Regions from separate parts of the Actinopolymorpha singaporensis genome, predicted to be linked through region 3. Evidence: riboswitches for the same ligand, from Rfam matches in the RefSeq annotation. Region 3 holds a riboswitch; each other region holds the start of a gene.

Region 1 (10,282 bases), 650 kb from region 3:
CGACCGGCGGATGGTGGTCGTGTCCGCGACCGACAAGGCCCGCACCGACCTCGCCCGGGTGGTCGTGGCGCGCGAGGAGTTCCTCCGCGAGCGGCTGACCCGGCTCGGTCCCGGCGACCGGCAGGCCGTCGAGTCCGCGCTGCCCGCGCTGGCCCGGCTGGTCGCCGACCCGGTCGCCGCCGACCCGGTCGCCGCCGACCAGTGAGACGTACTCCGGCATCCGTTCCAGCGAAGGAAGGTTCGCGCCCGTGTCCCATCAGGTGAAGTTGCTCGATGCCGTCCGCGGCCAGCCGCGTTCGGTGTGGGTGGTCGCGTTCGCGGCGGTCATCGCGTTCATGGGAATCGGGCTCGTCGACCCGATTCTGCTCTCCATCGCGAAGGGCCTGAACGCCACTCCGAGCCAGGTCACCCTGCTGTTCGCGTCGTACCTCGTGGTGCAGGTCCTCGCGATGCTCTTCACCGGCGTCCTCGCGGCGAAGTACGGAGGCAAGCGCACCATGGTCGCCGGGCTCGCGCTCATAGTGGTGTTCGCCGGCACGTGTGCCCTGGCCGGTTCGATCGGCCAGCTCGTCGCCCTCCGGGCCTTCTGGGGGCTCGGGAACGCGTTGTTCATCGCGACCGCGCTGTCCACCATCGTGGCCGCGGCCTCCGGCGGGCAGACCGCGGCGATCCTGCTCTACGAGGCGGCTCTCGGCCTCGGCATCTCCGCCGGGCCGCTGGTCGGCGCCCTGCTGGGCAGTATCTCCTGGCGCGGCCCGTTCGTCGGTACGTCCGTGCTGATGCTGGTCGCCCTGGTGCTCACCGCGACGATGCTGGTCCGGGACCAGCCGAGCACGCGGCGGGTCTCGGTGAGCGCGCCGTTCAGGGCGTTGCGTGACCGCCGGCTGTTGCTGGTGGCGCTGTCGGCGCTGCTCTACACGTACGCCTTCTTCACCGTGCTGGCCTGGACTCCGTTCGTTCTGGGGTACGGCGCGTTCGCGGTCGGCGGGATCTTCTTCGGCTGGGGCCTGATGGTCGCGGTCTGCGGCGTCGTCGTCGGCCCGCGCCTGGCCGCGAAGATCGGCGAGCGCAACGCGACCATGCTGGCGCTGGCGATGTACGGCCTGCTGATGCTGGTGTTCGTCTGGGGTTCGGTGCCGGTCGTCGTGGTGGCGACCATCGCATCCGGTATCGCGTCCGGCTGCCTGAACACCTTCCTCACCGGGATGGCGATGTCGGTCTCCCAGGCGCCCCGCCCGATCGCCAGCGCGGGCTACAACTTCCTGCGCTGGATGGGTGGCGCGGCTGCCGCCATCCTGGTCGGCCACCTCGCCGAGTGGGGTGGCTCCCAGCGGGCGCCGTTCGTCGTGGCGGCCGTGCTGTGCGCCGGCGCGGTGGCTCTGATGTACGCCGGCCGCGAGCCGAACCCGCACGAGGTGCCGGCCGAGGCCGTGGTGGTCGGCGAACAGGTCTGAGAAGCGACAGCGCCGCGTCTGACAAGACAGTCGGCCTCGGCCTGCCCAAGGGTGTGCTCAGCCGCGCACCCGTACGTGCACGAGCAGGTCGAGGCTGCTGTCCAGGTCGTCCTCGGACAGCACGAAGTCGGCCGCCGTGAGGGACGTGACGAACGTCGCCAGCTCCGCTGACCAGGCGGCCGGCCCGTGGGCCAGTTGCGCCTTCACCAGGTCGCCGTGCCGGCGTTCCCAGGCCTCGATGCGCGGCCCGTGCCGCAGCCCGGTCATCGTGACGAGCTCGAGATCCGGGCCGAACCGTTCGACCAGCGCGCGGAGTTCGGGAGCGGTGAGCTCGCGGGCGTGGCAGATGTTGCCGGGCGGGAACGTCAGGTGGTTCGGGGTGGACCAGGCCAGCAGGCCGCCGGGCTCGGTGACCCGGGCGCACTCGGCGACGAACGCCGGCTGGTTCCACAGGTGCTCGATCGTCTGCAGACTGACCACGGCGCCGAAGGCGCGGTCGGCGAACGGCAGCTGGACGAGGTTGCCGCGGACGACCCGCACGCCGGGGTACGTCGCGGCGGCATGCGCCGCGGCTGCCGCGTCGTAGTCGACGCCCACCACGGTCGCCTCGGCGCCCAGCGAGTCGTACAGACTCTGCGCGCCGTACCCCTCGCCGCACCCGGCGTCCAGCACGCGCGGCGGCGGCGCGGTGCGAGTCGGCCCCGCCAGCTCGGCGGCCAGCAGTCCGGCCGCCCAGTCGTAGCCGACCACGTGCCGGGCGAACCAGTAGGTCTCGTGCCAGATACCGGGCATGGTGCGCTCACCGGTGAGGGGCAGGTCCGGCACGTTGGCTCCTCCGCTTGTCCGGGCGCTTGTCCAGAGTCGGTGCCCGGGTGACGGTCAGGCTACTTGCGCCGCGGGGCGGCCGGTGCCGGTCCCGGGTCCTGTTTCGGCCCCGTGTGCGCAGCCCGCGGCTCCCGGTTGTGGGGTGTCCTCCAGCAGACTGGACGGCGAACGTGTACCCCGGGACAAGACGGAGAGCCGGAACTCATGGCAGACCAGACCACCGACGGTTTCTACACCAACCTCAGCTGCGGCGCGCTCGGGATCAGGCCGGGCTTCGAGGCCGCCGTCGACCTCGCGATCGAGTTCGGCTTCGGCGCGGTCGAGCCGGACGTCGGCTACCTCACCTCGCAGTCCGCCGAGCAGGTCGAGGCGCTGCGCTCGCGCCTGGCCGAGCACGGCGTGAAGTGGGGGAACGCCGGCCTGCCGGTCGACCTGAACGCCGACGCGGCGACGTTCGCCTCCCAGCTGGCCGCGCTGAACGACCACGCCGCCCGGCTGGCGTCGTACGGCATCGACCGGGTCGGTACCTGGATCCGGCCGATGAGCAACTCGCTGACCTACCGGCGCAACTTCCGCCGGCACGCCGAACGGATCGCCCTCGTGGACGAGATCCTGGCCGGCGCGGGCGTGCGGTTCGGGCTGGAGTACGTCGGGCCGAAGTCGTTCTGGAGCACCGAGCTGTATCCGTTCGTGCACACCCTGGCCGAGGCGCGGGAGCTCATCGACGCGGTGGGCAGCCCCAACGTCGGGCTCATCCTGGACACCTTCCACTGGTACACCTCCGGTGAGTCCGCGGCCGACATCGCCGAGCTGTCGGCGGAGGAGGTGGTGGCCGTCGACCTCAACGACGCGCCCACCGGCCTCGAGCGCGACCAGCAGCAGGACGGCCAGCGCATGCTGCCCGGCGCCACCGGCGTGATCGACGTGGCCGGCTTCGTGGGCGCCCTGCGCAAGATCGGGTACGTCGGGCCGGTCAAGGTCGAGCCGTTCAACGCCGAGCTGCGGGCCATGGACCCCCGCGACGCGGTGGCCAAGACCGCCGAGTCGCTGAACGCCGTTCTGTAGGACCGCCCGGGAGGACGGCCCGGGACGCAGCCGCCGGCCTGGGGGAGTCCGCCCGGACTCCCCCAGGCCGCACCCTCGGCTGCCCGGGATCCCTGACCGGCCCCTCCAAACCCGGTGGTTGCCCGCGAAGCTACTCGCGGGTAACCTCGCGCCTGTCGGGTAGGTCTTGTCTACGGTTGGGGGCGGAACCCCGGGTCGGTGAACCCTCTGGCCCAGTGGGGCCGTCGAGGACGCCGGGTCGGACCGACACGGCCGCCAAGGACGCGAGTGAGGAGCCGGACGCGAGCATGAACATCGTGGTGTGTGTGAAGTACGTCCCGGACGCGACCGCGGAACGCGGCTTCGACCCCGGCGACCGCACCGTCGACCGGTCCGGTGTGCCCGGCCTGTTGTCGGAGCTGGACGAGTACGCGGTCGAGGCCGCCCTCAAGCTCGCCGAGGCCGGCGACGCCGAGGTGACCGTCCTCACCGTCGGTCCCGCCGACGCCGCCGACGCGCTGAAGAAGAGCCTGCAGATGGGCGCGGGCAAGGCGGTGCACGTACTCGACGACGCCATCCACGGCTCGGACTCGGTGGGCACGTCGCTGGTGCTGGCCGAGGCGATCCGCAAGCTGGGCACCGACCAGCCGGTCGACCTCGTGCTGTGCGGGATGGCCTCCACCGACGGCAGCATGTCGGTGGTCCCGGCGATGCTGGCCGAGCGTCTCGACCTGCCACAGCTCACCTTCGCCAGCGAGCTCGAGGTCGGCGACGGCACCGTGCGGATCCGTCGCGACGGCGAGGCCGCCACCGAGACCGTCGAGGCCGCACTGCCGGCCGTGGTCTCGGTCACCGACCAGGCCAACGAGCCCCGCTACCCGTCGTTCAAGGGAATCATGGCGGCGAAGAAGAAGCCGGTGCAGACCTGGAGCCTCGCCGACCTCGGCGTCGACGCCGGTTCGGTCGGCCTGGCCGCGGCGTGGACCGCGGTCGACTCGTTCGAGGCGCGCCCGCCCCGGCAGAAGGGCACGGTCGTCACCGACGAGGGCGACGGCGGGCAGAGGCTCGTCGCGTTCCTGGCCGAGCAGCGGTTCGTCTGACGTCCGCACCCAGCCGCGAGCTGCCAAGACCTTCGACCACCGATCCGGGTACGGGCGACCGACCGCGGGCGACTGCAAGGAAGCGTGCCGAAATGAGCGAGATCCTGGTTCTCGTCGACCACGTCGACGGAGTCGTACGCAAGACCACCACCGAGCTGCTGACCATCGCGCGGCGCCTCGGCGAACCCTCGGCGGTGTTCGTCGGTGCCGGGTACGAGCAGGCCAGGGACGCCCTGGCGACCTACGGCGCCCAGAAGGTCTACCTGCTGGAGCAGCCGGAGCTGACCGAGCACCTCGTCGCACCGAAGGCCGAGGCGCTTGCCCAGCTCGCCGACCGGAGCACACCGGCCGCGATCATGCTGACCTCGGGAGCCGAGAGCAAGGAGATCGCCGGCCGGCTGGCGATCAAGCTCGGCTCCGGAGTCCTCACCGACGTGGTGGACGTCGAACCCGGCGACGGCACGGTCGTTGCCACCCAGGCGGTGTTCGCCGGCAACTACACCGTCCGGTCCAGGGTCACCCACGGCACACCGATCCTCACCGTGAAGCCCAACTCCGCGACGCCGGAGCCCGCACCCGCGCAACCGGTGGAGGAGAAGGCCGACGTCACGGTGTCGGACCGGGCACGGGCCGCGCGCGTGGTGGAACGTTCGCCGCGCACCCAGACCGGACGTCCCGAGCTGACCGAGGCGGCGATCGTGGTCTCCGGCGGCCGCGGCGTCGGCTCCGCGGACAACTTCGCCGTGGTCGAGGGGCTCGCGGACGCGCTCGGCGGCGCGGTCGGCGCGTCCCGCGCGGCGGTGGACGCCGGCTGGTACCCCCACGCGTACCAGGTCGGCCAGACGGGCAAGACCGTCTCACCGCAGCTGTATCTCGCCGCCGGCATCTCCGGCGCGATCCAGCACCGGGCAGGCATGCAGACCTCGAGGACGATCGCGGTGGTCAACAAGGACCCGGAGGCGCCGATCTTCGAGATGGCCGACTTCGGCGTCGTCGGCGACCTGCACGCGGTGCTGCCGCAGGCGACCGAGGAGATCAACCGCCGCAAGGGCTGAACGACGTGGTTCCACGGTCCCGGCCTCATGGCGAACGCCGGTCCACGCGGGCTGACCGCGCGGGCCGGCGTTCGCCATTGTGCGCGTTCAGCCGGTACGGTCGGACGCAGTGACGCGGGGTGTCCCGGACGCCGGGACTGAGATCACACCCGTCGAACCTGATCCAGATCATGCTGGCGAAGGGACTGTCGCACGATGGTCACGACCACGTCCGTCACCGCGGACGCCGTAGCGCGGGTACGCGAGGACCTCCGCGATCAAGCGCCGCTGGTGCACTGCCTCACCAATCTCGTCGTCGCCAACTTCACCGCCAACGCCCTGCTCGCCGCGGGCGCGTCCCCGGCGATGACCGACACCCCCGAGGACGCGCACGTCCTCGCTGCCGGTGCCGGTGCCGTACTGGTCAACCTCGGTACGGTCACCCACGCCTCGGCCGAGGGCATGCGGGCGTCGGTGACGTCGGCGGCCCGGGCGGGGCGTCCGTGGGTGCTCGACCCCGTGGCCGCCGGTCCGCTGCCCTGGCGTACCGCCCTGGCCGGCGACCTGCTGGCGCTCGCGCCGCCGGCGGTCGTACGCGGGAACGCCTCGGAGGTGCTCGCCCTGACCGGCGGCACCGGCGGCCGCGGCGTGGAGTCCACCGCCGACCCGGAGCAGGCCTGGCCGGCCGCGAGGTCGCTCGCCGGGACGTACGCCCTGTCAGTGGCGGTGAGCGGACCGGTCGACCTGATCACCGACGGCGAACGCACCGTACGCGTCGCCAACGGCCATCCGCTGATGACCCGGGTCACCGGGGTCGGCTGCGTGCTCGGCGCGCTCACCGCCGGCTGTCTCGCGGTGACCGGGGACGCCCTGCTGGCCGCGACGGCGGCCACCGTCCTGCTCACCCTCGCCGGGGAGGCGGCGGCCGCGCGGGCACCGCGGCCGGGGTCGTTCGCGACCGCCCTGCTGGACCAGCTGGACGCCACCGACGCCGACCGCATCCGCGCCGGCGCAAGGCTGGCTTGACGATGGGGCCGAACAACCCGGATCGCTCGCTCGACCTCTCGCTCTACCTCGTCACCGACACCGCACTGTGCGGGCCGCGCGGGGTGGCCGCGACGGTGAGAGAAGCGGTGGCCGGCGGCGTGAGCGCGGTACAGCTTCGCGACCCGGGCGCCACGACCCGGGACCTGCTCCGAACGGGTGCGCAGGTCCGCGAGGTGCTCGCGGGCACCGGCGTACCCCTGTTCGTCAACGACCGTGCCGACGTCGCGCACGCGCTCGGCGCCGACGGCGTGCACCTCGGTCAGTCCGACCTGCCGCCCGAGCACGCGCGCGACCTGCTCGGGCCGCGCGTGTGGATCGGCCTGTCCGCGCACACCTCCGGCCAGCTCGACCGGGCGCTGGCCCTGCCGCGGGGGACCGTGAACTACCTCGGAGTGGGGCCGGTCTTCCCCCAGGCGACCAAGCCGGACGCGGCGTCCCCGCTCGGCCTGGCCTTCCTCGCCGAACTCGTCGCCACCGCCGCCGCGGGTGGCCTGCCCAGCGTCGCGATCGGCGGTATCGGCCCGGACAACGCCGCCGCCGTACGCGCCACCGGTGTGGCCGGGATCGCGGTGGTCAGCGCCGTCTGCGGCCGGCCCGACCCCGCGGCCGCCGCCCGAGTCCTGCGTACGGAGGTTCGATGACCAGTCACCTTCCCACGCGTGTGCCCGTCGCGCTCACCATCGCCACCAGCGACCCGTCCGGTGGGGCGGGCATCCAGGCCGACCTGAAGGCGTTCTCGGCCCTCGGTGCCTACGGCACCGCGGTCCTGGTGGCACTGACCGCCCAGAACACCCGTGGCGTCACCGGCATCCACGTCGTCCCGCCGGCGTTCATCGCCGAGCAGGTGGACACCCTCGTCGCCGACGTACGCGTGGACGCGGTGAAGATCGGCATGCTCGCCGACGCCACCGTCGTGCACACGGTCGCCGAGGCGCTGCGCCGGCACCGGCTTCCGTCGGTGGTGCTCGACCCGGTGATGGTCGCCTCCAGCGGGGACCGGCTGCTCACCGAGGACGCGGTCGCGCTGGTACGCACCGAGCTGCTCCCGCTGGCCGGCCTGGTGACCCCGAACCTCCCCGAGGCCGCCGCCCTGCTGGACACCTCACCGGCGCGGACGCCCGCCGAGGTCGAACGCCAGGCCGCCGACCTGCTCGCGCTCGGCGTACCCCGGGTCCTGCTGAAGGGCGGGCACGGCGACGACCCGGACGAGTCCGCCGACCTCTACGTCGACGCCGACGGCGCCGAGTGGCTGCGGGCACCCCGGATCCGCACCCGGCACACGCACGGCACCGGCTGCACGCTGTCCTCGGCGATCACCGCGCTGCGGCCCCAGCGGCCGGACTGGCGTACCGCCGTCGGCGACGCCAAGGACTACCTCACCGGAGCGCTGACCGCGGCCGACTCCCTCGACGTCGGCGGGGGACACGGGCCCGTGCACCACTTCCACGCCTGGTGGGGATCGCGATGACCGGATCGACGGGGTTCTGTGCGGATGCCTGGACGGCCACCGCGACCACTCGGGCCGCGATCGACGAACTGCCGTTCGTCGTACGCCTCGGCGACGGCAGCCTGGACCGCGCGCGGTTCGCGTACTACCTCGCCCAGGACACCTTCTACCTCGACGACTACGCCCGGGCGCTCGCGGCCGCGGCGGTGAAGGCGCCGAACGGCGCGGACCTCGCGTTCTTCGCGAAGTCCGCGCACACCGCGATCAAGGTCGAACAGGACCTGCACCGCACCCACGTCCCGGACCTCGACCGGTACCAGCGGTCGCCGACCTGCGTCGGCTACACGTCGTACCTCCTCGGTGTCGCGCACACCCGCGGCTACGCCGAGCTGGTCGCCGCGCTGCTGCCGTGCTTCTGGATCTACCAGGACGTGGGTACGCGGCTGCTGGCGGCGGCCGGCGACCTCACCGGCCACCCGTACGGCGACTGGATCGGCACCTACGCGGACGAGGAGTTCGCCCGGTCCACCGCCCAGGTCTGCCGGATCGCCGACCGGATGGCCGACCTGGCCGACCCGGCCACGCTGGAACGCATGCACGAGGCGTTCGCCCGGGCGACGGCGTGGGAGTGGATGTTCTGGGACGCCGCGTGGCGGCTGGAAGGCTGGCCGGCCCGGACCTGACGGGTTTGGCGGCGCCGAGCGGACCGGCGGGTGGAGCGGCTGTCGGTGGCGGTCATTACGCTGGAGCCGCGATGACGGCACCACACATCTACCTCGATCACGCCGCGACGACCCCGATGCTCCCGGAGGCCGTGGCGGCGATGACCGCCCAGCTCGCCCGGCTGGGCAACGCGTCGTCCCTGCACGCCTCCGGCCGGGCCGCCCGGCGGCTGGTGGAGGAGTCCCGGGAGTCGGTGGCCGAGGCACTCGGTGCCCGGCCGTCGGAGATCGTCTTCACCGCCGGCGGCACCGAGGCGGACAACCTCGCCGTCAAGGGCCTGTTCTGGGCGCGGCGGGCCGCCGACCCACGCCGTCGGAGGGTGCTGGCCAGCGCGGTCGAGCACCACGCTGTGCTCGACTCGGTGCGCTGGCTGGGGTCGTTCGCCGGTGCCGAGGTCGAGTGCCTGCCGGTCGACGAGCACGGCCGGGTCGACGTGGCGGCCCTGCGTACGAGCATCGAGGCCGATCCCGGGTCGGTGGCGCTGGTCACGGTGATGTGGGCCAACAACGAGGTGGGCACCGTCCAGCCGATCGCCGAGGTCGCCGAGCTGGCGAGGCACCACGGCATCCCCGTGCACTCCGACGCCGTGCAGGCGGTCGGTCAGCTCCCGGTCGACTTCGCGGCCTCCGGTCTGGACGCGATGACGGTGACCGGGCACAAGCTGGGCGGCCCGGTCGGTGTGGGCGCACTGGTCGTGCGGCGCCAGGTCGAGCTGGTGCCGTTGCTGCACGGCGGGGGACAGGAACGCGACGTCCGCTCGGGCACCCTCGACGTGGCCGCGATCGCGGCGTTCGCCGTCGCCGTCGAGGCCGCCGCGACCGGCCGTGAACGGCTCGCCGACCGGCTGGCCGGGCTGCGGGCCGAGCTCGTCGCACAGGTACGCGCCGCGGTGCCCGACGCCGAGCTCAACGGCGACCCCGGCATCGCTCACCCCGACCCCGGTGGCCGGCTTTCGGGCAACGCGCACTTCTCCTTCCCCGGCTGCGAGGGCGACTCGCTGTTGCTGCTGCTCGACGCGCGCGGCATCGAGTGCTCCACCGGCTCGGCGTGCTCGGCAGGGGTGGCCGAGCCGAGCCACGTACTGCTGGCGATGGGCCGCGACGAGGAACGCGCCCGCGGGTCGCTGCGGTTCAGCCTGGGCCACACCTCCACCCGCGCCGACGTCGACGCGCTCGGCGCGGCGATCGGTCCGGTGGTGGAGCGCGCCCGCAGTGCGGGTCTGGTCAACGTGAGCGGAGGCAGGAACTGATGCGGGTGCTGGCGGCGATGTCCGGCGGGGTCGACTCCGCGGTGGCGGCCGCGCGGGCGGTGGACGCCGGCCACGAGGTCACCGGGGTGCACCTCGCGCTGTCGCGCAACCCGTCGTCCTACCGCACCGGCGCACGCGGCTGCTGCACGCTGGAGGACGCCCGCGACGCCCGCCGGGCCGCCGACGTACTCGGCATCCCGTTCTACGTCTGGGACCTCGCCGAGCGGTTCCACGCCGATGTGGTGACCGACTTCGTGCAGGAGTACGCAGCCGGCCGCACCCCCAACCCGTGCCTGCGCTGCAACGAGAAGATCAAGTTCGCCGCGGTGCTCGACCGGGCGCTGGCCCTCGGCTTCGAC
Region 2 (10,282 bases), 590 kb from region 3:
CTTCCCACCGCCGACGGAGATCCGGACGCGCCCGCGTCCGGCGAAGTGTTCAAGGTCGACCGCGGTCCGGGCGGGGAGAAGATCGCCTACGTCCGGATGTTCGACGGGTCGGTGCACCTGCGTGACCGGCTGCCGGTGGTACGCCCGGCCGGGACGGGCGGCGCAGCGGACGGCGTGGGCGCTCCCGGAAGCAAGGTCACCGGGATCCAGGTCTTCGAACAGGGTGCGGCGCCCACGCGGCCGGTGGTCCGCGCCGGGCAGATCGGCAGGCTGACCGGCCTCGCCGGCGTCCGGATCGGCGACACCATCGGCGTGCCCCGTCCTGGTAGGGCCACGCATCACTTCGCCCCGCCGACTCTGGAGACCGTGGTCGTCCCCGTGCGGCGGTCAGACAAGGGCGCCCTGCACCTCGCACTCACCCAGCTCGCCGAGCAGGACCCGCTGATCAACCTCCGCCAGGACGACGTACGACAGGAGCTCTACGTCTCCCTCTACGGCGAGGTGCAGAAGGAGGTCGTCGCGACCACGCTGGCCGAGGAGTACGGAATCGAGGTGGAGTTCGCGAGGACGTCGGTGATCTGTGTCGAGCGCCCGACCGGCAAGGGTGCGGCGTTCGACCTGATCGGCACCGACCCCAACCCCTACTTCGCCACCGTCGGCCTGCGGGTCGAACCGGCGCGGCCGGGCTCCGGAGTCTCCTTCGGCCTGGACGTCGAGCTGGGATCGATGCCACCCGCGTTCTTCACCGCGGTCGAGGAGACTGTCAAGGAGACCTTGCGTCAGGGGCTGTGCGGGTGGGAGGTCATCGACATCGCGGTGTTCATGACGCACTCGGGCTACTACGCCCGGCAGAGCCACTCCCACGGCACGTTCGACAAGAGCATGTCGAGCACCGCGGGCGACTTCCGTTACCTCACTCCCCTGGTGCTGATGGCCGCGCTGAGGCAGGCCGGAACCGTGGTGTACGAGCCGGCGCACCGCTTCCACCTGGAGTGCCCGGCGGACACGTTGACGACGGTGGTGCCCGCGCTGGTGCGACTCGGCGGTGTGCCGGACTCCCAGCAGGTAAGAGGTTCGGGCGCGGTCGTCGAGGGCGAGATCCCCGCCGCGCGGGTGCACGAGCTGCAGCTGCAGCTGCCGGGTCTGACCCGGGGCGAGGGGATGCTGGACTCGGCGTTCGAGCGGTACCAGCCGGTGCGCGGGCCGGCTCCCACCCGTGCCCGCACCGACCAGAATCCGCTCGATCGCAGGGAGTACCTCCGCGTCGTCAAGCGCTAGTTGCGCGCTTTGGCGGGTGGGCTCGACGGCGAGCCCACCGGCGTCCGTGCCCGCACGCCCAGTCCTCGTGGCTCGTCGAGAACGGTCACCTCGGTGAACCCGTGCTCGCCCAGCGCGGCGACGATCGGGTCGGTCAGCCGCGCGCCGGTACGGGGTCCACCGGCGCCGTAGAGCACCCACAGCGCACCGCCGGGCCGCAGCGCTGCCGTCAACAGGTGGAGTTCGGCGGTGGGACAGCGTGTCCAGAAGAGGTTGACATCCACCGAGAACGCCACGTCCAGACTGTGGTCCGGGAGGTCCAGCGTGTCCAACTCCCCGTGCCGAACCTCCAGCCGGCCGGCGGACACGTGCCCGGCGTTGCGGTCGAGCGTACGCCGCACCGCCACCGCCGAACGGTCGAGCGCGACCAGCCGGCCGCTGCGCAGCCGGGCGCACACGAGTTCGGCGGCGGCACCCGCTCCACAGCCGATCTCCAGCACGTGGTCGGCCGGGCCGGGGTCGAGTACGTCGACAGCCCAGCGCACGCGCTCGGGAATGCTCGCCACCGCGGCTCCTCGCGAACTCTCGTTCCGCCCCCTTGACCGACCTCACATCGGCACCGGATCCGGCGCCGCATCGGGACCCCGGCAACCAATGGCGGCAGATGCTACCGGTGGACAGGTGTGGTGACCAGGTTCTCGACCAGCTGGCAGGAGTGGTGGCCGACAGGTATCGCCGCCGGGCGATCCTCGTCGGTGCGGACCTGGTCCGCACACTGGTCCTCGGCGCGATCCCGCTCTGCGCGATGTGGACGTTCACGTGCGATCATCGTCTGCCGCTGGCTGACCCCGGCCGGCTACCTCCTGCTCCCGCTCGCTGGTCCCGGCGGCACGGGCCTGGCGTTGCTGTGCGTCGCGCAGTTCGTGTTCGGGCTCTCGATCGGCGTCGACAGCCCGATCGAGAACCAGATCTTGACGTACGCAAAGCGCAGTTGACAGGCGCACGGTCTCCGGTCGCGGTCGATCGACTCCAACGAGAACCTGCCCCTGCGCGAGCCCTTGCCAGAAACTCAAGCACCTGCTTTACTAAAGTACATGCTTGACCAAGTGGACGAGCTCGACCTCGTGTTCCATGCCCTCGCCGACCCGACTCGCCGGGCCATGGTCGAGCGCATGACCTCCGGCCCGGTGTCGGTGTCGGAGCTGGCGCGTCCACTCCCGATGAGCCTGGCGGCCGCCCTGCAGCACGTGCAGGTGCTGGAGGCCAGCGGCCTCGTGCACACCCAGAAGGAGGGCAGGGTCCGCATGTGCCGCATCGAGCCGAAGATCCTGCGCAACGCCGAGAAGTGGATCACCGAGCGCCGGGCGACCTGGGAGGCCCGCCTCGACCGCCTGGACAAGCTGCTCGGCGAGGACTGACGGCCCACCAAAGGCGCCCTCCCCGAGTCCCAGCACACACCACCCACCACGCCCACCACGCCACCCACGGAAGAGATACTCCAGTGAACGACCGAAGCCTCAGCCACTCGACCTTCACCATCGAACGCGACTACAAGGCGTCGGCGGCGAAGATCTTCCACGCGTTCGCCGACCCGCAGACCAAGGCACGCTGGTTCGACGCGCCCACCGACGAGTGGTGCCCGATCAGTTCCGCCCACGACTTCCGTGAGGGCGGCCGCGAGCACAGCGAGAGCCAGTTCGGCCAGGACGGTCCGGTGTCCCGGTTCGACGCGTACTACCACGAGATCGTCCCGGACACCCGCTTCGTCTACAGCTACGAGATGCGCGTGGACTCCACCCGCCTGTCGGTCTCCCTGACTTCCATCGAGCTGACTCCGGTCGAGGGCGGCACCCGGCTGACCCTGACCGAACAGGGCGTCTACTTCGACGGCCTGGACAACACCCCCGAACGCGAACGCGGCACCCGCGAGATGCTGGACGTGCTCGCCGCCGTGGTGGAGGACTGAGAACCATGCCCACCCTGATGTTCCTCAACCTGCCCGTCGAGGACCTGGCCCGATCGGTCGCCTTCTACGAGGCTCTCGGCTACTCCACCGATCCGAACTTCACCGGCGACGAGTCTGCCTGTGTGGTGATCAGCGAGACCATCTACGTGATGCTCGTCGTCCGACCGTACTTCCAGACGTACGTGTCCACCGAGGTGGCCGACGCGACGAAGGTGACCGAGGCGATGTTCGGTCTCGGTGTGGACAGCCGCGAGGACGTGGATACCCTTGTCGACAAGGCACTTGCTGCCGGCGGGTCGGCAGCGCGTGAGCCTCGGGACCTCGGCTTCATGTACAACCGCACGTTCCTGGATCCGGACGGCCACTACTGGGACGTCTTCTGGATGGACCCGACCGCCGCACAGCAGGGCCCGCCCACCGAGTAGCTGCGTTGCGGACGCCGCCCTCAGAACGGCGGCAGGTCGTCGACGGCCGACGCCATCTCCATGGGGGCGGTGGGGGCGGTAGATGCCAGGTCCGCTGGTACGGGATCGGTGAGGGATGGTGTTCTGCTTCGGTACTGCCGGCCGTGGGGGTCGGTGAGCCTGTGTTCGCCGGGTCCGGTCTGCTGGAGTTTCCAGTCCCGCTCGGTTTTGGCCTTGTGGTGACGCGGGCACAGGGGCGCGATGTTGTCCACAGATGTTTCCCCGCCCTCCTTGTGTTCGGTGTTGTGGTCCAGGTGGCAGGTCGCGGCGGGCCTGCGGCAGGTGGTCCACACGCAGCGCGGGTCGCGGGCATGCACCAGCTCTGCCTGCAGCCCGCGCAGGAACCTCACCGGGATCGGATGCAGATGCAGTAGCCGCCCTGTGACCGGGTGAGTGACCCCGACACTGAACCTGGCTTCGGGGTTGTCGAGGTGGTTGGCGACGATCAGGCGGGCCACCTCGGTGATGACCGGCCCGAACCCGCCGAGCTCACCCGGCTGAGCACTCAGTCCCATCAGGGTGGTCAACGGCACGTTCAGCTGCACTTTCGCCCGCGTTCGTATGGCACCCCAGCTCGGCTGCGAGGAACACCAGGGCAGCGGAGGCGGTGTAGGTGCTGCGGCTTGCGGAGGTGTCGTCCTTCCACCAGGTGGTGGATCGGTCGGCCCGTCGGGTCGGCGGCTCTGGTGCGGGATGTGGCCCGCAGCGGGAGCACCAACTGTGGGAGCGGCCTTGTTGGCGGCGGCCGCGTTCTCCCCTCCGGCGTGGTGTTCCGCGGCGTTGTGTTCCGCGGCGTCGTGGGCGGTGGTGTCGTGGATCGGGGTGCCGCTCGCGGCGGAGCCGCACACCGTGCACCTGGTGACGGGGGCGGGTGAGCAGTCGCCACACTCGCACCAGCCGTGGTGCAGGTCGTGGTCGGGGAACCTGTGAATGGCACAGGGGCCCCGGCCCTGCCCGGCCGCATCGCCTGCCCCTGCGTCCTGCCGAGCACTGCCCTGCTCGGTGTCGCTCTGCTCGGTGTCGCTCTGCTCGGTGTCGCTCTGCTCGGTGTCGCTCTGCTCGGTGTCGCTCTGCTCGGTGTCGCTCTGCTCGGCATGGCCGCACTGAGCATCGCCGTTGGTCGCGTCCCGGTCCGCCTGGTTCTGTTCGGTGTGGTCGGGGGCGGGGCAGTCGGTGATGTCGGCGGTGCCGGTCAGCAGGGAGGCGGCGACGTCGGCACGGAGTTGGCCGAGGGTGCGCGAGTCGCCGGTGGACTTGACCGCTCGGGCGACGGCGTCGACATAGCCGAACGCCTCGGCAGCCTGGTCGGCCGACAGTCCGCGGATGGAAAGGTCGGCGACGCCGTCGACGGCGGGCCAGATCGCCACGTCACGCGCGGAGCGCTTGGCCTTGTGGCGTTTGGCGGCTGCTTCGGGGTCGGCCTTGACCACCTCGGCTTCGACCTTCGCGCGCAGCAGTCCGCCCCGCAGGTCCAGCACCTTCGGGAACAGCGCGTTCTCGATGATGTCCCACAGGTCGGGCTTGGCATCGGTGATGCGGTCGACGATGACCCGCGCCTCGGTGATCTCCAGGCCACCGGAGGCGAGCGCCTCCCGCACCCGCGGCAGCCGGGGCAGCGCCGTGGCCATCGCCATCACCCAGTGGGCGTGGTGACCGGTCCAGCCAAGCAGCGGTTCAAGAACTTCCGGTGTGAACGGGTCCGGTGTGGCGCTGCGCTCGGCAGGCAGATCAGGCATGCCGGGGACAGCATGGGCGAGCTCGTTCACGGTGGTCAGGCACTCGGCCTCGCTCCAGCAAACCAGCCGCCGCTGCGCCTTCAGCAACTCCTCCAACTCCCACCCGTTACACGCAGCCCGGTCAACCGAAGCGACCGCGACAGCAAGCGCCGGTCCAGGCGACATCTCCGCCAACCCGGCAGGCAGCACCCGACGGCCACCGGGCTCCACACCCAGATGCCCGTCGAAGCACTCGCCGCCGTCGCTCATGGGTTCGATTCTATCGAACATGATCGGCTATCGCGCCCGGGAAAGCCCTTATCCACAAGCGAATCCAGGCATTTTCAAGCTGTGTGACACCACACCGTCGTGAAGGGCGTTAGCCTGCCGCTGCCCGATCACCTCCGACTTGGCGTCGGCGTTCATGTCAACCCAGTCTTGCCGGGCCAGTTCCCACTCTGTCGCGGCGTAGAGAGCACGATCGGACTCGTCGGTGCGTCCGTGTGCCCCGATCCGGCTCGATTCGCCGAGTGACCACGGATCCCGTGTTACGGTCGACTTCCACGCGGGTGCCCGCCGGCAGCGGGCTGAGAGGGAGCTGACGCCGCTCCGACCGCCGAACCTGATCCGGGTCATGCCGGCGAAGGAAGTGAGGATCCGACGTGAGGATCGCCGTACTCGGCGCGGGCGTCATCGGGCTGGCCTGCGGCGTCGAACTCCTTCGCGCCGGGCACGACGTTCGTGTCTTCGATCCCGCTCCGGTCTCCGGCGCGACCCACGCGGCCGCAGGGATGCTCTCCCCTGCCGGTGAGGCCTGGCACGGCGAGGAGAACCTCCTCCGCCTCGGGGTGGAGAGCGCCGGCCTGTGGCCGGAGTACGCCGCCTGGCTTGAGTCCGCGACCGGTGTGGACGTCGACCACCGCCGCGCCGGTACGTTGCTGGTCGGCCGCGACCACGACGACGTTCAGGTGGTACGCCGGATTCTCGACGTGCTTGCTGCGCATGGCATCGAGTACGAGGAACTCCGACGGCGTGGCCTGTGCGAGCGCGAACCCGAACTCTCCACCCGGGTCGCCGGCGGGGCATACCTGCCCGGTGACCACAGCGTCAACCCGCGCAGGGTCTCCGCCGCGCTGCTCACCCTGCTCGGCGACCGGGTCGAACGCTGCCGGGCGGTCCCATCGCCCGTCCCCGCTTGGGGACACGGTGACGATGACGGTTCGACTGCGTCGGTGGACGGCGTGCGCACCGAGGACGGGCGGCTGGTGCCCGCCGATGCCGTCCTGGTGGCGACCGGCCACCGCCTGCCCCCACAGGTGCCACAGCACCGCCTCGTCCGGCCCGTACGTGGTGAGATTCTGCGCGTACGGCTGCCGGCCGACCAGGCGCCGACCCGGACGGTGCGCGCCGTCGTACACGGCGAACCCGTGTACGTCGTGCCGCGCGCCGACGGTGAGGTGGTGATCGGCGCGACCCAGGAGGAGCACGCCGGGCAGCCGACGCCGACCGTCGGCGGAGTCGCGCGCCTGCTCGACGCGGCGCGCACGCTGCTTCCGGGTCTCGAACGCGCCGAGATTCTCGAGGTCCTCGCGCGGCACCGTCCCGGCACACCCGACAACGGCCCGCTGCTCGGCCCGACCGGCGTCACCGGTCTCTTCCTCGCTGCCGGCCACCACCGGGGTGGGGTGCTGCTGGCGCCGGTCACGGCACGGATTCTGCGTACCCAGATCGAGGCCGGTGGGCGACCGCGACAGTCACCGGTCGGCGAAGCGCCGCCGGGGCCGCCTCGGAGGTTGCGGACGCGTTCTCCCCCAACCGGTTCGACTCACTGGACAGGAGGAACCAATGGACGTCACTGTCAACGGCCAGCTGACACAGGTCCCGTTCGGCCTCAGCGTCGCCGACCTTGTGCGCGGGCGGCTGCCCGATCCGAGGAGCGTCGCGGTCGCCGTCAACGGTGCTGTCGTACGCGCCGGTGACTGGGAACGAACCCAGGTCGGTCCAGGGGACGCCGTCGAGATCGTCACCGCCCGGCAGGGAGGCTGAAGTGGTCGAGGTGACGGGAAGGACCGACCGGGACGGACTCACGGTCGACGGCGCCGAGATCGCCTCCCGGCTGTGGATCGGCACCGGCGGGCTGAACAACCTGCGCACGATCGTGGACGTCGTGCGGACCGCGCGGCCTGGGTTCGTCACGGTGTCGATGCGGCGTACGTCCGACCAGGGTGAGGGTTCGCTGCTGGACGCGCTCGCCGATGTGCTCGCCGAGACCGGGGCGCGCCTGCTGCCCAACACTGCCGGCTGCCTGAGCGCGCGGGAGGCGGTACTCACCGCGAACCTGGCCCGGGAGGCGCTGGGCACCGACTGGGTGAAGCTGGAGGTCATCGGCGACGAACGCACACTGATGCCGGACGTGGTCGAGCTCCTCGACGCGGCGGAAACCCTTGTGGGACAGGGATTCACCGTACTCCCCTACACCACCGACGATCCGGTCGTGGCGCAACGGCTGGCCGACGTCGGGTGCGCCGCGGTGATGCCGTTGGGCTCCCCGATCGGTTCGGGTCTGGGCATCCGCAACCCGCACGCGATCGAGGCGGTGCGCGCTGCGGTGACCGTCCCGGTCGTCCTCGACGCCGGAGTGGGTACCGCCAGCGACGCCGCCCAGGCGATGGAGCTCGGGTGCGACGCCGTGCTGGCCGCGACCGCGATCACCCGGGCCGACGATCCGGTCGCCATGGCGGAGGCGATCCGGCTCGGCGTACGGGCAGGCCGCCTGGCCCGGGCGGCCGGACGAATACCGCGGCTGGCTGGCGCCCGCCCCTCCTCACCGATGGCGGGCAGGGTGACCGTGTGACCTCACCGGCGCCCGCGCTGCCGCGGATCCTGCTGCTCACCGACCGCACCCAGCTTCCACCGGGAGCCGACCTGGTTCAGACTGTCCTTCGGTGCGTGCGGGCCGGTCTTCGCGCCGTGGTCCTGCGCGAGCTTGACCTGCCCGACGAGGCACGTGCCCAACTGGCGAAGGAGATCCGCCGCCGCACGACCGCGCACGACTTCCTCGTGATCTCGGCGCATCGCCGGCTCGCGTACGCCGACGGCGTGCACCTGTCGTCCACCCAGCCCGGCCTCGGGAGCGGGCCGGAGAAGTTGTTCGGGCGCTCGTGTCACGACCACGAGGAGGTACGCCGGGCGGTCGCCGAGGGTGCGGCGTACGTCACCGCGTCCCCCGTGGCGCCGACAGAGTCCAAGCCCGGTTACGGTCCCGCCCTCGGCGTGGACGGACTGCACCGACTGGTGAGGGAGGCCGGCGCCACTCCGGTGTTCGCCCTTGGTGGAGTGACGGCGGCCAGGGCCACCGAGATGCGGGGTGCCGGCGCGTACGGCATCGCGGTGATGGGAGCGGTCATGCGCAGCGCCGATCCGGCCGCGACGTTCGGCCGGTTGCACGCGGCCGTCGAAGGCTTCGCGACCGCGAAGAGGTGCAGGCCGTTCGGCGAGACCGACCCGCCGATCAGGGCTCCGGGCGGCTCGTCTGCCGACGGGTCACCTGCACGCTGAGGTTGCCGAGCCCGGTCCAGTACGGCTTGGCGGCGAACGTGCCGTCCTCGCCGTCGAAGGTAAGGGTGCTGTCCACGGGAGGCTTGCCGGCCGGGTACTCCGCGGAGCCGCCCAGCCGGCGTTGTGGACCCCAGCCACAGCTTTCGGCCCGGACCAGACAGTCCCACGTTCCGGCGTCCAGCGGCCGGCCGAGCTTGCCGGTCGCCGGGTCCAGGCGGGCGGTGCCGACAAGCCTGACCTGCTGGACGTTCTGAACGGCGCCCACATCGGTGTCGAAAGCCAGTTCGCTGCGGGTCGGTACGGAGTAGACACCCTTGTCGTGGCGGTTCTGCACCATCAGCTCCAGCCTGCTGTCGCCGATCTGCCCGGACGCGTCGAACGCCTCGTCGGGCAGTGCCGTCCGGAGTTCGCAGGGCGGGTTCCACAACAGCCGGTCGCCGACCCGCCGGAACGTCACCGGACGCCCGTCGGCATATGCCAGCCGACCGCGCACACGCACCACCAGGGCGGCACCGTCGCAGCTGACCTGTTCGAGGTCGGCAGCCACGCTGAGCCCCCGCTCGGCCGCGGCCAGCCGTGCGATGTCGCCGTAGGCGTTCCGGCGTAACAGCCACGACCGGACACGGATCGAGAGCGGCAGCCAGTCGTCGACCGAGGTGGGAAACCTCTCCAGCGCCAACCGGCGGATCTCGCGGTACCAGCGATATCGGCTGTAGGGCACGGGCCGGCCGAGTAGCACCGGCCAGGTCAGCAGCCGCAGCATCTTCGAGTGGTACCAGTAGGCATACATCTGGTCCCGCTCGGCGCCCTGCTCGGCGTGAGCGTCGACAATGTCGAGGATCTGCCGCAGGGCCCGGTAGTAAGCCTCGGGGTCGAACCGCCGGGCCGAATAGTGGGCGCGCCCGTCGCGCTTCATCCAGTGGCAGCACACCTCGTCGGCGAGCACGCTGATCGTACCGGCGAGGAAGTACGCCTCGACGACGAAGCGATGATCCTCAAGCCAGGCCGGGCCCTCTTCGAACCGCAGACCGTGCCGCCGCAGGAAGCTTCTGCGGAACAGCTTGTGTGGGGTGAGGAACCCGAGCAGATGGTCGGCGAGGATGTCCGCTCGGTCGCGCGAGGCGGCGAACATGCTCTTCGGGACTCCCCTGCCACCGTGGCCTACGACCTTGCCGACCACGATGTCGGAGTCGCACCGCGTCGCCATGGCGTACATGCGTTCGAGAGCGCGTGGTGCCAGCCGGTCGTCGTGGTCGAGGAAATAGACGTACTCCCCTTCCGCCTGCTCGACGCCGGCGTTTCGCGGCCCGCCAGGCCCACCA
Region 3 (10,282 bases):
GCGCTCGATCTCGGCGAGGACGTGCTGCTCCTCGTTGAAGCAGGGCAGGATCACGCTGACATCGACGTGCCCGTCGGGTTCGGAGGCTCCGCCAGGCTCGAGATGGAAGCCCCTGTCGGGCCGTGAGGCGCGCCGGCGGTGGAGGCTGCCACCTGAACGTGCGACGGGACGGGTGGCGGTTCGGCTGTGCCGGACGGAGGGATCCATGGCTCGTCGTTCCCCCGGCGGGAGTGGCGTTCGCGATCGGTTGCACAGAGCGTGCGTACTGACACGAATTGTGTCCGGGGCGAGAGCGCGGCAAACCGGGCAGAACCTGCGGGCGGCGGGGCCCCCGGGTCTCCGGCGCCCCGCCGCGAGGGCTCAGAGGCGCCAGATCCGGCCGGAGCAGCGATGGCCCAGCCAGGCGAACTGGCCGAACGACGCCACGCTCAGCCCGAACCGCTCGAACGTCGGCCTGCCCTGCTCGTCCCACCACCGGAACGCCGACTCGACATCCCGCCACAGCAGGCGCGGACCGTGCTGTTCGACCCGGACCTCGCCGGAGGGAAGCCGCAGGGCGGAGGCGCAGGAGGTGTCGTCGTACACCCAGTGCCGCGTCGTTGCGGTGCCCGGCGAGGCGGCACCGGCTGCGGAGCACCGTGCTGGCCCGCCCGGTCCGGTGCGCGCCCAGCGCAGGTGCGGCAGCCGGATCCCCAGCCCGAACAACGCCGCCGGTTCGGCCCAGATCGCCTCCGGGTCGAGTGTGGTCGTGGTGTGGTACCACGGCACCGTGCCCTCGGCCTCGGTCACCACCGACGTCGGCGCGTTCGGCTCGGGAGCACCGCTCCAGCCGACGAAGTGCCCGGTGGCCCGGCCGTCCTCGGTGACGGTGAGGTGCGCCTCGACCGAGCCGGCGAACGGGTTGCGCCACGACACGACCAGCCGGCCGCCCGGGCGGACGATCTGGACCCAGGCGTACGGAATCCTCGCGACTGGTTCGACCGCCACCACGCTGTCGTAGGACGCGGGAGCGGCGTCCGGCGCGAGGGGCTCGTCCGGGCCGATCCGCAGTGTCCGCGGCGCACGTCGCGGCGCGACTTCCTGTCCGGAGGACGGCCCCGAACGTGAGGTCGAGGACGAACCGGTGGGGGTTCCGGCCCGCGGGCCGGTGGCGGTGACGATGGTGCCTTCCTCCTCGGTGGCTGTACTGGACACGGTGCCGTCCGGCGAGGTGCCGTCCGACACGTCGTCGCCGGCCATGACGGGACGCGAGACGACGGTGCTCGGGGCGGGTCCGGGCGGAGGGGTGGACATCAGGGGGCCTCCTGGCGGGGGTGCTCGGGGGCGGAGCACCTCAGGGTGGACAGCTGGGCGTGCGCCCAGGCAGCGGGCGGACACAGCCACGGCCGTCGGCAGAAGACGCACAACGGCGGGCGGTCGTGCCCGAGCCAGGGCAGCGAACCCCAGCGGCGGTGCCAGCGGAACGGGTCCCGGTCCGGTCGGTGGATCGACGCGAGATCCCTCGCGCGGTGATCCAGTTGGGTCAGAGCTTCCGTCAGAGCCTCGGGGTCGGCGTCGGTGATGACCTCGGTGCCGACCTCGGTTTCCGGCCGCGGTGGCCGGTCATGCTGGAGTGGGAGGAAGCCGACATCGGGGTACGACGTCGGCAACCGGCCCGAATGCCCCAGACGCTCGGGTGTCGTTGCCATCGCACGAACCTCCCCCGTCGAGTGATGGCTCTGGGTGCACGATCCTGAGTCGACCGTAATCCCGAGCACCGCCACCTACAACACCAATGCGTAAATTTGCACTTGTGTCGTGCCGGATGGGTTGGGCTGATCCTGGTGCGAAGACGGACTACTTCCCGCAATATCGAATGACAAAACATCTTCTGGACACGGCCACACGGGGAAGACGCGATGCCGAGTACGAAACCTCCCACGATCCAGCGCCGCCGGCTCGCCGCGGAGCTACGGATGTTCCGCGAACGTGCCCAGGTGACGCTGGAGGAGGTCGCCACCGAAACCGGCTGGTCGGTCGCCAAGATCAGCCGGATCGAGACCGCGGTCGTGGGCGTCAGCCTGAAGGACCTCAACCTGCTCCTCGACCTCTACAACGTCGAGGAAGGCCGCCGAACGGCCATCCTCAGCAAGACCCGGACGGCACGGACCAAGGGCTGGTGGGACGCCTACGCGGAGTTCCTGCCGAGCGACTACGTCGACTACATCGAGCTGGAGGCGCAGCTCTCCGGCATGCGCTCCTACAGCGCTCACCTGATCCACGGCCTGATGCAGACCGAGGCCTACGCCCGCGAGATCATCCGCGGCGCCACGATGGGCCTGTCCTCGCCCGCCGAGATCGACCGCCGGGTGGAGGCGCGGATGACCCGGCAGCGGCTGCTGGCCCGCGAGGCCGACCCGCTGCGGTTCTGGCTGGTGATCGCCGAGCCCGCGCTGACCTGGATGGTCGGTTCGGCCAAGGTGATGGCAGAGCAGTACGACCGGCTGCGTGAGTACGCCGAACGCGGGACCGTGACGGTGCAGGTGCTGCCCGCCTCGGCGGGTGCGCACCCGGCCAGCGCCGGCTCGTTCGACATCCTCGAGTTTCCCAACCCACACGAGCCGGAGGCGGTGTACGTCGAGACGATGACCGCCAACCGCTACGTCGAGAGCCACGCCGAGGTCTACCGCCACAGCCTGGCGTTCGACCACCTGCGGGCGATGGCGCTCAGCCCGGCGGACTCGGTCTCCTACTTCGTGCGGGCGGCCGAGCACGTGCTCAGCGAGACCCCCGAGGAGTGACCCCGGACGTCCTGGTCAGGGGTTCCGGCCGGACGAGGAACGGCGTCAGCAGACCGGGTACGGCGGCGTCGGCCACCCGGACCGCCTCGGCGGTCTCGACGTCCGGGATCTCGTAGTGCTGCCGTCCGGCCGCGGTCGTCGCCACCAGTGTCGTCAGCCCGGCGCGGCGCTGGAAGTACGACTGCCGGAGGTTCCATCCCAGGACACCATCGCAGGTCAGCACGTTGCGGCGGCGTACGAGCGAACCGAACCGGCAGACCAGCACGCCGTCGCGGAGCGCGTGGCCGAGGCTGCGCGCCCGGTCGCCGGCGATCAGCGCGGCGCACGGGAGCAACACCAGTGAGGCCTGCCAGACCCACGAGGGAAGCCCGGCGACCTCGTGCAGGGCGGCCAGTACGACGACCACGAGGGCGGTCGGTCCGAGTGCGCGGGTGAACCTGCGGCGCACCGCCTTCGGCCCGTGCGGGACGAGCGGGGTCGCGTACGGCTCGGCTCCGCCGAACACCTCGCCTGCCACCCGCAGGGCGACCTCGCGCGGCGCCGGGGGAAGCAGCAGGGAACCGCCGCGTTCAGCGCCCCGGCCGACCCGGAGCCCGGTGGCGACGGCGATGCACCGTGCCCCGCCGGCCAGCCGCAGGGACAGCGGCTCGCTGAGCTCGACACCGCGCATCCGGCGCTCCTCGATGCTGGTGGCGCGGGTGGTGATCAGGCCGCGGTCGACGTGCAGGGTCCCGCCCGGATGCCGGGTCAGCCGGTAGTTCCAGAACGCCAGGACGTAGGCCAGGGTGGACGCGAGGACACAGACGGCCAGCAGCGCGACGACCACCTCCACCGCCCCCACCAGCCAGCCCGCGCCGCGTACCTGGTCGAGCAGCCCGCGCACCGGGCCGACCTTGCTCAGGTCGATCTTCGCCTCCGACACCGCGCGGGAGCCGAAACCGGCGACCACGCCGACGGTCAGCAACCCGGACAGCGTGAACGGCCCGTACCTCACCCACCGTGGGTCCAGGGTCGCCAGCCTGGTCTCCTGCTCCGAGGTGTTCGTACGGGCCGGTGGCGGTGCGGTCGTCGATGCGCGTGCCGCCGCCGCTTCGGGCGCCGCAGCGGACGCCGTGCCGGGCCGCAGCCGGTGCAGGAGTTCCTCGCGCAGGCGGTGGGCGTCCGGGGCAGCGAGGGCGTCCAGCTTCAGCCCCTGCTCGCCCTTGCGGTCCGAACGGCCGGTGCCGATCTCGACCCGGGCGAGCCCCACCAGCCGGTGCATCGCGTTCGCGGTGACGTCGACGGTGCGTACCCGGTCACGAGGGACGGTCAGCACCCGGCGGCGCAGCAGACCGCGGCGGACCTGCACGTGCGCGGGAGAGATGCGGTAGGTGGTGGTGAACCACCGCAGGGTTCCGAGGGCGACCACGAGGACCAGGCCGACCAGGCCCCACAGCGGGCCGTGACCGCTGGTGCTCCCGGCCACCGCGACGCCGAGCAGCGCGGGCAGCGAGCGGAGGAGTTCCTGCACCGGGTGGACCGCTAGCATCCGCGGGCTCAGCCGCCGCCAGCTCCCGGTGTCGGTCGCGTTCGCGGTGTCGGCGGGAGGGGTGCCGGCGGGCGGGGTGCCGAGCTCGGTCACGTCGCGTCCCCCTGGTTGGCCTGTGTGGTCCGGGTGAGCTCGTCGACCAGCCGCTCGGCGGTGTCGCGGTCCAGGCCGCGGATCTTCAGCGGACCGGCGGCCGAGGCGGTGGTGACGGTGACGTTCGACAGTCCGAAGAGCTGCTCAAGCGGGCCGCGTTCACTGTCCACGGTCTGGATCCGGGACACCGGTGCGATCCGGCGTTCCTGGTCGAACCAGCCGGACTGGGTGTAGACGGCCTCGTCGGTGGCCTCCCAGCGGTGCACGTGGTAGCGCCAGCGCGGCATCACCGTCACGTGGGCGGCGCCGAGGACGACAGTTGCCACCACGCCGGCCGCCCGCCAGCCGGTGGCGCCGCCGGCGAGCACCCACCACCCGACCTGTACGGCGAGCAGCAACAACCAGCCCGCGCCGGCGCGGGCGGCCCAGTAGCGCGTGGCTCGAGGTGCGACGCGGTGCCGGGGTGGACGAAGCTCGAGTGCGGGCTGGCGTTGGTCGGCGACAGTCACCCGCTCAGTGTGGCGAAGGAACGCCCGCCCGTCCCGTGTGGGTCGGGCGGGCCGGACCCGTGACAGATGTCAGGGGTCCGGGCGCGGGTCTGGCCGGTCCGGAGGCTCGTCCCGTTGCCCGCGTTCGCTACCAGAACAGGAACCGCCAGGTGCCCAGGGCGACGCTGACCGCGGTGGCGCCCGCGACGACCGCGACCGTGGCGGCGACGAACACCCAGTCCGCCCGGCGCAGCGGCCGGGGCCGGGCCAGCGTGCGGTCCGGCCGGTCGGTGAAGCCGCGCGACTCCATGGCGGTCGCCAGCCGGACCCCACGCCGGATCGCCACCACCAGCAGGGCGAACACGCCGGAGGCGAACAGCCGGGCCCGGCGTACCGGCGACCGGCCGGCGTCCAGCCCGCGCGCACGGCGGGCGAGTAGCAGGGTCCGCCACTCGTCGCCGAGCACCGGCAGCAGCCGGAACGCCGCCAGCGCGCCGAAGGTGAACCGGGGCGGCGTACGGAAGTGCTGCACCAGCGCGTCGGCGAACTCGGTCGGGTCGGTGGAGGCGAACGCCACCACGCCCGGCAACGCGATGGCGAGCACCCGGGTCACCACCGAGACGGTGGCCAGCAGGCTCTGGCTGGACACGTGCAACGGACCGGCATCGAGCCACACCGTTCCGCCGGTCTGGTCGGTGAACAGCAATGTGGACAACGCCAGCCCGGCGACGGTGACGAACAGCAACACCAGCCGGCGGAGGAGGATCCGCCACCGCAGCCCGGCCGCGGCGATGGCGACCAGTTCGGCGCCGAGGACGATGGCCGGCGTCACCGCGTCGGCAGTGAGCAGCAGTCCGGCCAGGATCACGAGGGCTGCGACGATCTTGGTGACCGGGTTCAGCCGGGTGGCCGGCGCGTCCGGGTCGGTGACGATGGGTTCGGCGAGGATGCTCACCCGATCACCCGCCCGGACCGCACGCGGACCTCCCGGTCTGCGAGCACGCTGATCAGGTCGCGGTCGTGGCTCACGCAGCAGATCGCGTGGCCGTCGTCGCGCAGCTCGGCGAGCAGGTCGACCAGCTCGCCCCACGTACGCCGGTCCTGCCCGAACGTCGGCTCGTCCAGGACGAGGACCCGCGGCCCGCTCGCCAGCGCGGTGCCCACCGACAGCCGGCGCTTCTCCCCGCCGGACAGCGTGAACGGGTTCGCGTCGGCCAGGTGGTCCAGGGCGAGCCGGTGCAGGAGCTCGTCCACCCGCTGACCGGTGTCGCCGCGGGAGAGGCCGGCGAGCCGGGGCCCGAGGGCGAGCTCGGCCCGCACGCTCGCGGTGAGGAACTGGTGCTCGGGATCCTGGAAGACAGTGCCCACCGCGCGTACCAGCTGCGCCGCGCGCCAGCGGTGCAACGGCCGGCGCTCGCCGGATCTCCGGCGGCCTGCGGCGAGCCTCGGGAACAGACCGGACGACAGGTCGGGGGAGACCCTCACCTCACCCGCCGACGGGCTGAGCAACCCGGCGGTGAGCATGGCGAGGGTGGACTTTCCGGAGCCGTTAGCGCCCGTGACCGCGACCACCTCACCGGCCGACAGCCGCAGGTCGGCGTCGGCGAGGGCGGGCCGTTCGGCAGCCGGGTAGGTGTAGCCGACCGCCTGAGCGGTGAGCAGGTCGGCCGGCCTGCTCGGAGCGGTCCGGCGCGGCGCCGGGATTTCGCCCGGGATCCACACTCCGGCTGCGGCCAGCGACCCGTGGCCGGCGGCGAAGACCTTCTCCGGGGTACCGTCGGCGAGCACGCCGCCGCCGGCCCGGAGCACCACCACCCGATCCACCATCGGCAGCCAGTCACCGACCCGGTGGTCCACCACGACCAGCGTCGCTCCGGTGGCCGCGACCACCTGGTCGACGGCCTGGCGTACCAGCGCTGCTCCGTCGGGGTCGAGGTTGGCGGTCGGCTCGTCCAGCAGGATCAGGTCCGGGCGCAGCGCCACCACGCCGGCCAGGACGAGCCGCTGCTTCTCCCCGCCGGACAGCCGGCCGGTCGGGTGGTCCCGGTCGTACGGGAAACCGGTCAGCGCGAGCGCCTCGTCGACCCGCGGCCAGATGCGCTCGGTGGGCACGGCGCGGTTCTCCAGCCCGAACGCCACGTCGTCGCCGGCCCGCGCCATCACCAGCTGCGTCTCCGGATCCTGGAACGCCAGGCCGATCCGGTCGCGTACCCGCGCCGGAGGCGCACCGCCGACCAGCAGGGCCCCCTCGACGTCGCCGGCCTGTTCGGCGTCGAGCAGTCCGGCGAGCCCGGTGAGCAGGGTGCTCTTGCCGCCGCCGGACGGCCCGGCGAGCAGTACCCGCTCGCCGGGCTCGACGGTCAGCTCGAGGTCCCGGACCGCCCACGTCTGCCGGCCGGCGTACCGGAACGACCACCCGCGTGCCTGGATCGACAGCGGGGGACCGGGCCGGGACGCAGCGGACGGGGACGCCGACGCCGCCGCGCTCACCGGGGCGTCTGCTCCCGGCCGGACGCGAACGGCGCCAGCACACCGGTGGCGGCGAGTGCCCGGACGAGCGCGAACGAGCCGGCCCCCGCGATGACGACGGAGCTCACCACCACGAGGACGCCGTACACCAGCTTCCAGGTCGGCGCCCACGCGACGTTGTAGAGGACGTTGTCCATCACGGCCGGGACCACCCCGGCGACCGCGCCGGCGAGCAGTGCCACCGGCGGCCGCCACCGGCGGTAGCGGAACGCCGCGAAGACCAGTTCCGCGGCGAGACCCTGGACCAGGCCGTAGAGGATGATCGCCAGCGGACTGTCGACACCCAGGAAGGCCGAGACGGCGGCGGCGACGAGTTCGGTGAACACCGCGGCGCCCGGCTTGCGGATCAGCAGGCCGCCGAGCACGCCGGGAAGCAGCCACATGCCGTAGAGCACCGCCTGGGCCGGCTTGAAGCCGGCGAAGACCGGGCCGACCGCGGTGTACATCGCGCCCCAGGCGACGAACACAACGCCGAACGCCACTGCTACCACCGCCGCGACCACGATGTCGACAGTGCGCCACCGCCGGTTGACCGGCCGCTGACCGCGCGCCGCGGTCGAGGTCACATCCTGGGTCATGAACGTCCTCCCTGAACCGGGGAGGAGACGCGGCCGAGTGCCACAGGTCCGGCTCGCCGCTAGGTGCTCCGCACCGCCCGATCGGTCGATCGGCCCGGCGCGGACCCGGTGACGAACGGACAGACCGACTTCCTGCGCTGGCATTACCCAGATCAGGTTCGAGGGTCTGCGGGCGGCGCCATCACTGGCGGCCCCGCACTCTCAGCGCTTCCGCGCTCCCCTGTCGTCTGCTGTTGTCCTTGCTGGTCTTGCTGGTCTTGCTGGTCTTGCTGGTCCTGCTGTCTGCTGGTCCTGCTGTCTGCTGGTCCTGCTTCCGTCCGCCCGAAGGTTACACCGGGCCGCCCGGACTCGCCGTGGTCCGGGACGAGCCGCTGGGCCGTCAGACCCCGAGCGGGGCGTGGGCCAGCGCCTGGACCGCCGCCGGCGGCCCGCCGACCTCGGCCCGGGACGCGCCCCTGCGCCCGAACATGTACAGCGTGATCTCGCTCGGGAGCCCGGACAGGACGGCGGTCGGCTCACCGTTGCGGACCCGTGCGGTGGCCCCGTCCGGCCGGGCCACCAGCACCCCGGCGGCGGACCGGCGGAACAGCATCCGGCCGGCGCTGCCGACCCGCCGCCACAGGAGGTCCTCGAAGTCACCCGGCAGCTCGCGCGGAGTCCACTCCGGCTGGGCGCGCCGCACGTCCTCGTGGTGGACGAAGAACTCCACCGTGTTGGCGGCGCGGTCCACCACCGGCAGCCGGGCCGGAGACCACGAGGGAGGGCCCTGACGGAACCGGTCGACCAGCCCGGTGTAGCCGAGCCTCCCGACCAGCCCGGCCATGCGTTCCTTCGTCTTGCCGGCGAGCGGTGGCAGCAGGATGCCCGCGGCGCCCAGCGGGTCACTCTCCCGGATCACCAGGTGGGCGGCGAGGTCGGACGTGCTCCAGTCGGCACACAGAGTGGGTGCGTCCGGGCCCAGTGCGTCCAGCAGGTCGGCGAGCGCTCGGCGTTCGGCGCGGGCGTGATCAGTCATCCCCCGATCGTAGGACGCCGAGGCGGGTTCGGAGGCGGGCCGCCTGCCGCGTGTCTCGTCTGAGGCGGCCCACCTCGATCACGTCCTACGCCAGCAGCTCCACCTGGGCGAGGGACACCGGCGGGCCACCCGCGGCTTCGGGGGTCGGCGCGAGGTCGAGCCGGTAGTGGGAGTACTCGCCTGGTGCTGCGACCCGGAACGGCCGGGTGTGCACCGGCCACGCGAACTCCTCCCCGCTCCGGATGTCCAGCACCTCCCAACTCGTCCCGTCCCGGGAGCCGGCGAGCACCCACGCCGCCGGGGCCGCACCGCCGGCGTTTTCCACGGGAGAGGTGAGCGTGTAGAAGCCGACCCGGGCCGGTGCCGCCAGCTCGTACGAGACCCACCGCTGGGTACCGGCGAACGTCACCGAGCCGGCCGAGCTGTCGTCGAACAGGTGCTCGGCGTCCGCTCCCTCGCTCGCCCGGGCCGTGCCGGAGCTGGGCCGGGTCACGTCGACGAGGGGTGCGGGCGCCTCGCCGGGTGCGGTGAGCGAGGGCGGTGCGGCGTCCGGCCCGCTCGCCCAGCCGGAGGGCTCGGACCCCATCGCGAACTCCAGCACGCCGCCCTTGGCGAGCAGGTCGTGCGGCAGCCATGCCCGGTCGTACGGCACGCCGTCGACGGTGAGGCCCTGGACGTAGATGTTGTCGGCGCTGTTGTCCGGCGCGTTGATCACCAGGTCCGCGCCCGACTCCAGGTGCACCGTCGCCCTGGTGAACAACGGTGAGCCGATGGCGTAGCGGGGGCTGCCCATCTGCAGCGGGTAGAACCCGAGCGCGCTGAACACCTGCCACGCCGACATCTCGCCGTTGTCCTCGTCGCCGCAGTAGCCCTGGCCGAGGTCGCTGCCGAGGTAGAGCCGGGTGAGCACCTCGCGCACCTTCTCCTGCGTGCGTGCGGGCTGTCCGGCGTAGGTGTACATGTAGGCGATGTGGTGGGCCGGCTGGTTGCTGTGGCCGTACATTCCCATCCGGACGTCGCGGGCCTCGGTCATCTCGTGGATCACCACGCCGTAGGAACCCTTGAACCGCTCCTGGCCGGTCTCGGGGGTCGCGAAGAACTCGTCCAGCCTGTGCGCGAGTGCCTCCCGCCCGCCGTACAGCCAGGCCAGCCCGGCGCCGTCGTGCGGAACGTGGAACGCCATGTTCCAGGCATTGGTCTCGGTGTAGTCGAAGCCCCACACCCGCGGGTCGAACTCCTGCGGTGACAGCCGCCGCGAACCGTCACCGTGC

The links. A riboswitch is a leader RNA that binds a small molecule or an ion and turns the genes downstream of it on or off. The one in region 3 is predicted to bind thiamine pyrophosphate.
Region 1: another riboswitch for thiamine pyrophosphate. It lies ahead of thiM (hydroxyethylthiazole kinase); the one in region 3 lies ahead of BLU27_RS23420 (ECF transporter S component).
Region 2: another riboswitch for thiamine pyrophosphate. It lies ahead of thiO (glycine oxidase ThiO); the one in region 3 lies ahead of BLU27_RS23420 (ECF transporter S component).

The regions. Positions count from the first base shown of each region.
Region 1 covers NZ_LT629732.1:5,874,984-5,885,265, reverse strand. The annotation lists gene BLU27_RS26315 (MarR family winged helix-turn-helix transcriptional regulator) at 1-205, shown strand, start outside; gene BLU27_RS26310 (MFS transporter) at 249-1,454, shown strand; gene BLU27_RS26305 (class I SAM-dependent methyltransferase) at 1,512-2,279, opposite strand; gene BLU27_RS26300 (sugar phosphate isomerase/epimerase family protein) at 2,484-3,344, shown strand; gene BLU27_RS26295 (electron transfer flavoprotein subunit beta/FixA family protein) at 3,632-4,423, shown strand; gene BLU27_RS26290 (electron transfer flavoprotein subunit alpha/FixB family protein) at 4,516-5,478, shown strand; TPP riboswitch at 5,584-5,681, shown strand; gene thiM (hydroxyethylthiazole kinase) at 5,674-6,483, shown strand; gene thiE (thiamine phosphate synthase) at 6,486-7,145, shown strand; gene thiD (bifunctional hydroxymethylpyrimidine kinase/phosphomethylpyrimidine kinase) at 7,142-7,972, shown strand; gene BLU27_RS26270 (TenA family protein) at 7,969-8,634, shown strand; gene BLU27_RS26265 (cysteine desulfurase family protein) at 8,706-9,923, shown strand; gene mnmA (tRNA 2-thiouridine(34) synthase MnmA) at 9,923-10,282, shown strand, end outside.
Region 2 covers NZ_LT629732.1:4,637,876-4,648,157, forward strand. The annotation lists gene BLU27_RS20885 (elongation factor G) at 1-1,278, shown strand, start outside; gene BLU27_RS20890 (class I SAM-dependent methyltransferase) at 1,275-1,823, opposite strand; gene BLU27_RS20895 (hypothetical protein) at 1,944-2,252, shown strand; gene BLU27_RS20900 (ArsR/SmtB family transcription factor) at 2,352-2,675, shown strand; gene BLU27_RS20905 (SRPBCC family protein) at 2,759-3,223, shown strand; gene BLU27_RS20910 (VOC family protein) at 3,229-3,648, shown strand; gene BLU27_RS30000 (HNH endonuclease signature motif containing protein) at 3,669-5,672, opposite strand; TPP riboswitch at 5,958-6,068, shown strand; partial or broken gene thiO (glycine oxidase ThiO) at 6,065-7,078, shown strand; gene thiS (sulfur carrier protein ThiS) at 7,248-7,448, shown strand; gene BLU27_RS20930 (thiazole synthase) at 7,450-8,256, shown strand; gene BLU27_RS20935 (thiamine phosphate synthase) at 8,253-8,960, shown strand; gene BLU27_RS20940 (glycosyltransferase family 2 protein) at 8,914-10,282, opposite strand, start outside.
Region 3 covers NZ_LT629732.1:5,223,949-5,234,230, reverse strand. The annotation lists gene BLU27_RS23460 (glycosyltransferase family 2 protein) at 1-54, opposite strand, end outside; gene BLU27_RS23455 (hypothetical protein) at 361-1,293, opposite strand; gene BLU27_RS23450 (hypothetical protein) at 1,293-1,688, opposite strand; gene BLU27_RS23445 (helix-turn-helix domain-containing protein) at 1,899-2,780, shown strand; gene BLU27_RS23440 (PH domain-containing protein) at 2,758-4,401, opposite strand; gene BLU27_RS23435 (PH domain-containing protein) at 4,398-4,910, opposite strand; gene BLU27_RS23430 (energy-coupling factor transporter transmembrane component T family protein) at 5,038-5,844, opposite strand; gene BLU27_RS23425 (ABC transporter ATP-binding protein) at 5,841-7,379, opposite strand; gene BLU27_RS23420 (ECF transporter S component) at 7,376-7,996, opposite strand; TPP riboswitch at 8,109-8,228, opposite strand; gene BLU27_RS23415 (TIGR03085 family metal-binding protein) at 8,376-9,011, opposite strand; gene BLU27_RS23410 (GH92 family glycosyl hydrolase) at 9,097-10,282, opposite strand, start outside.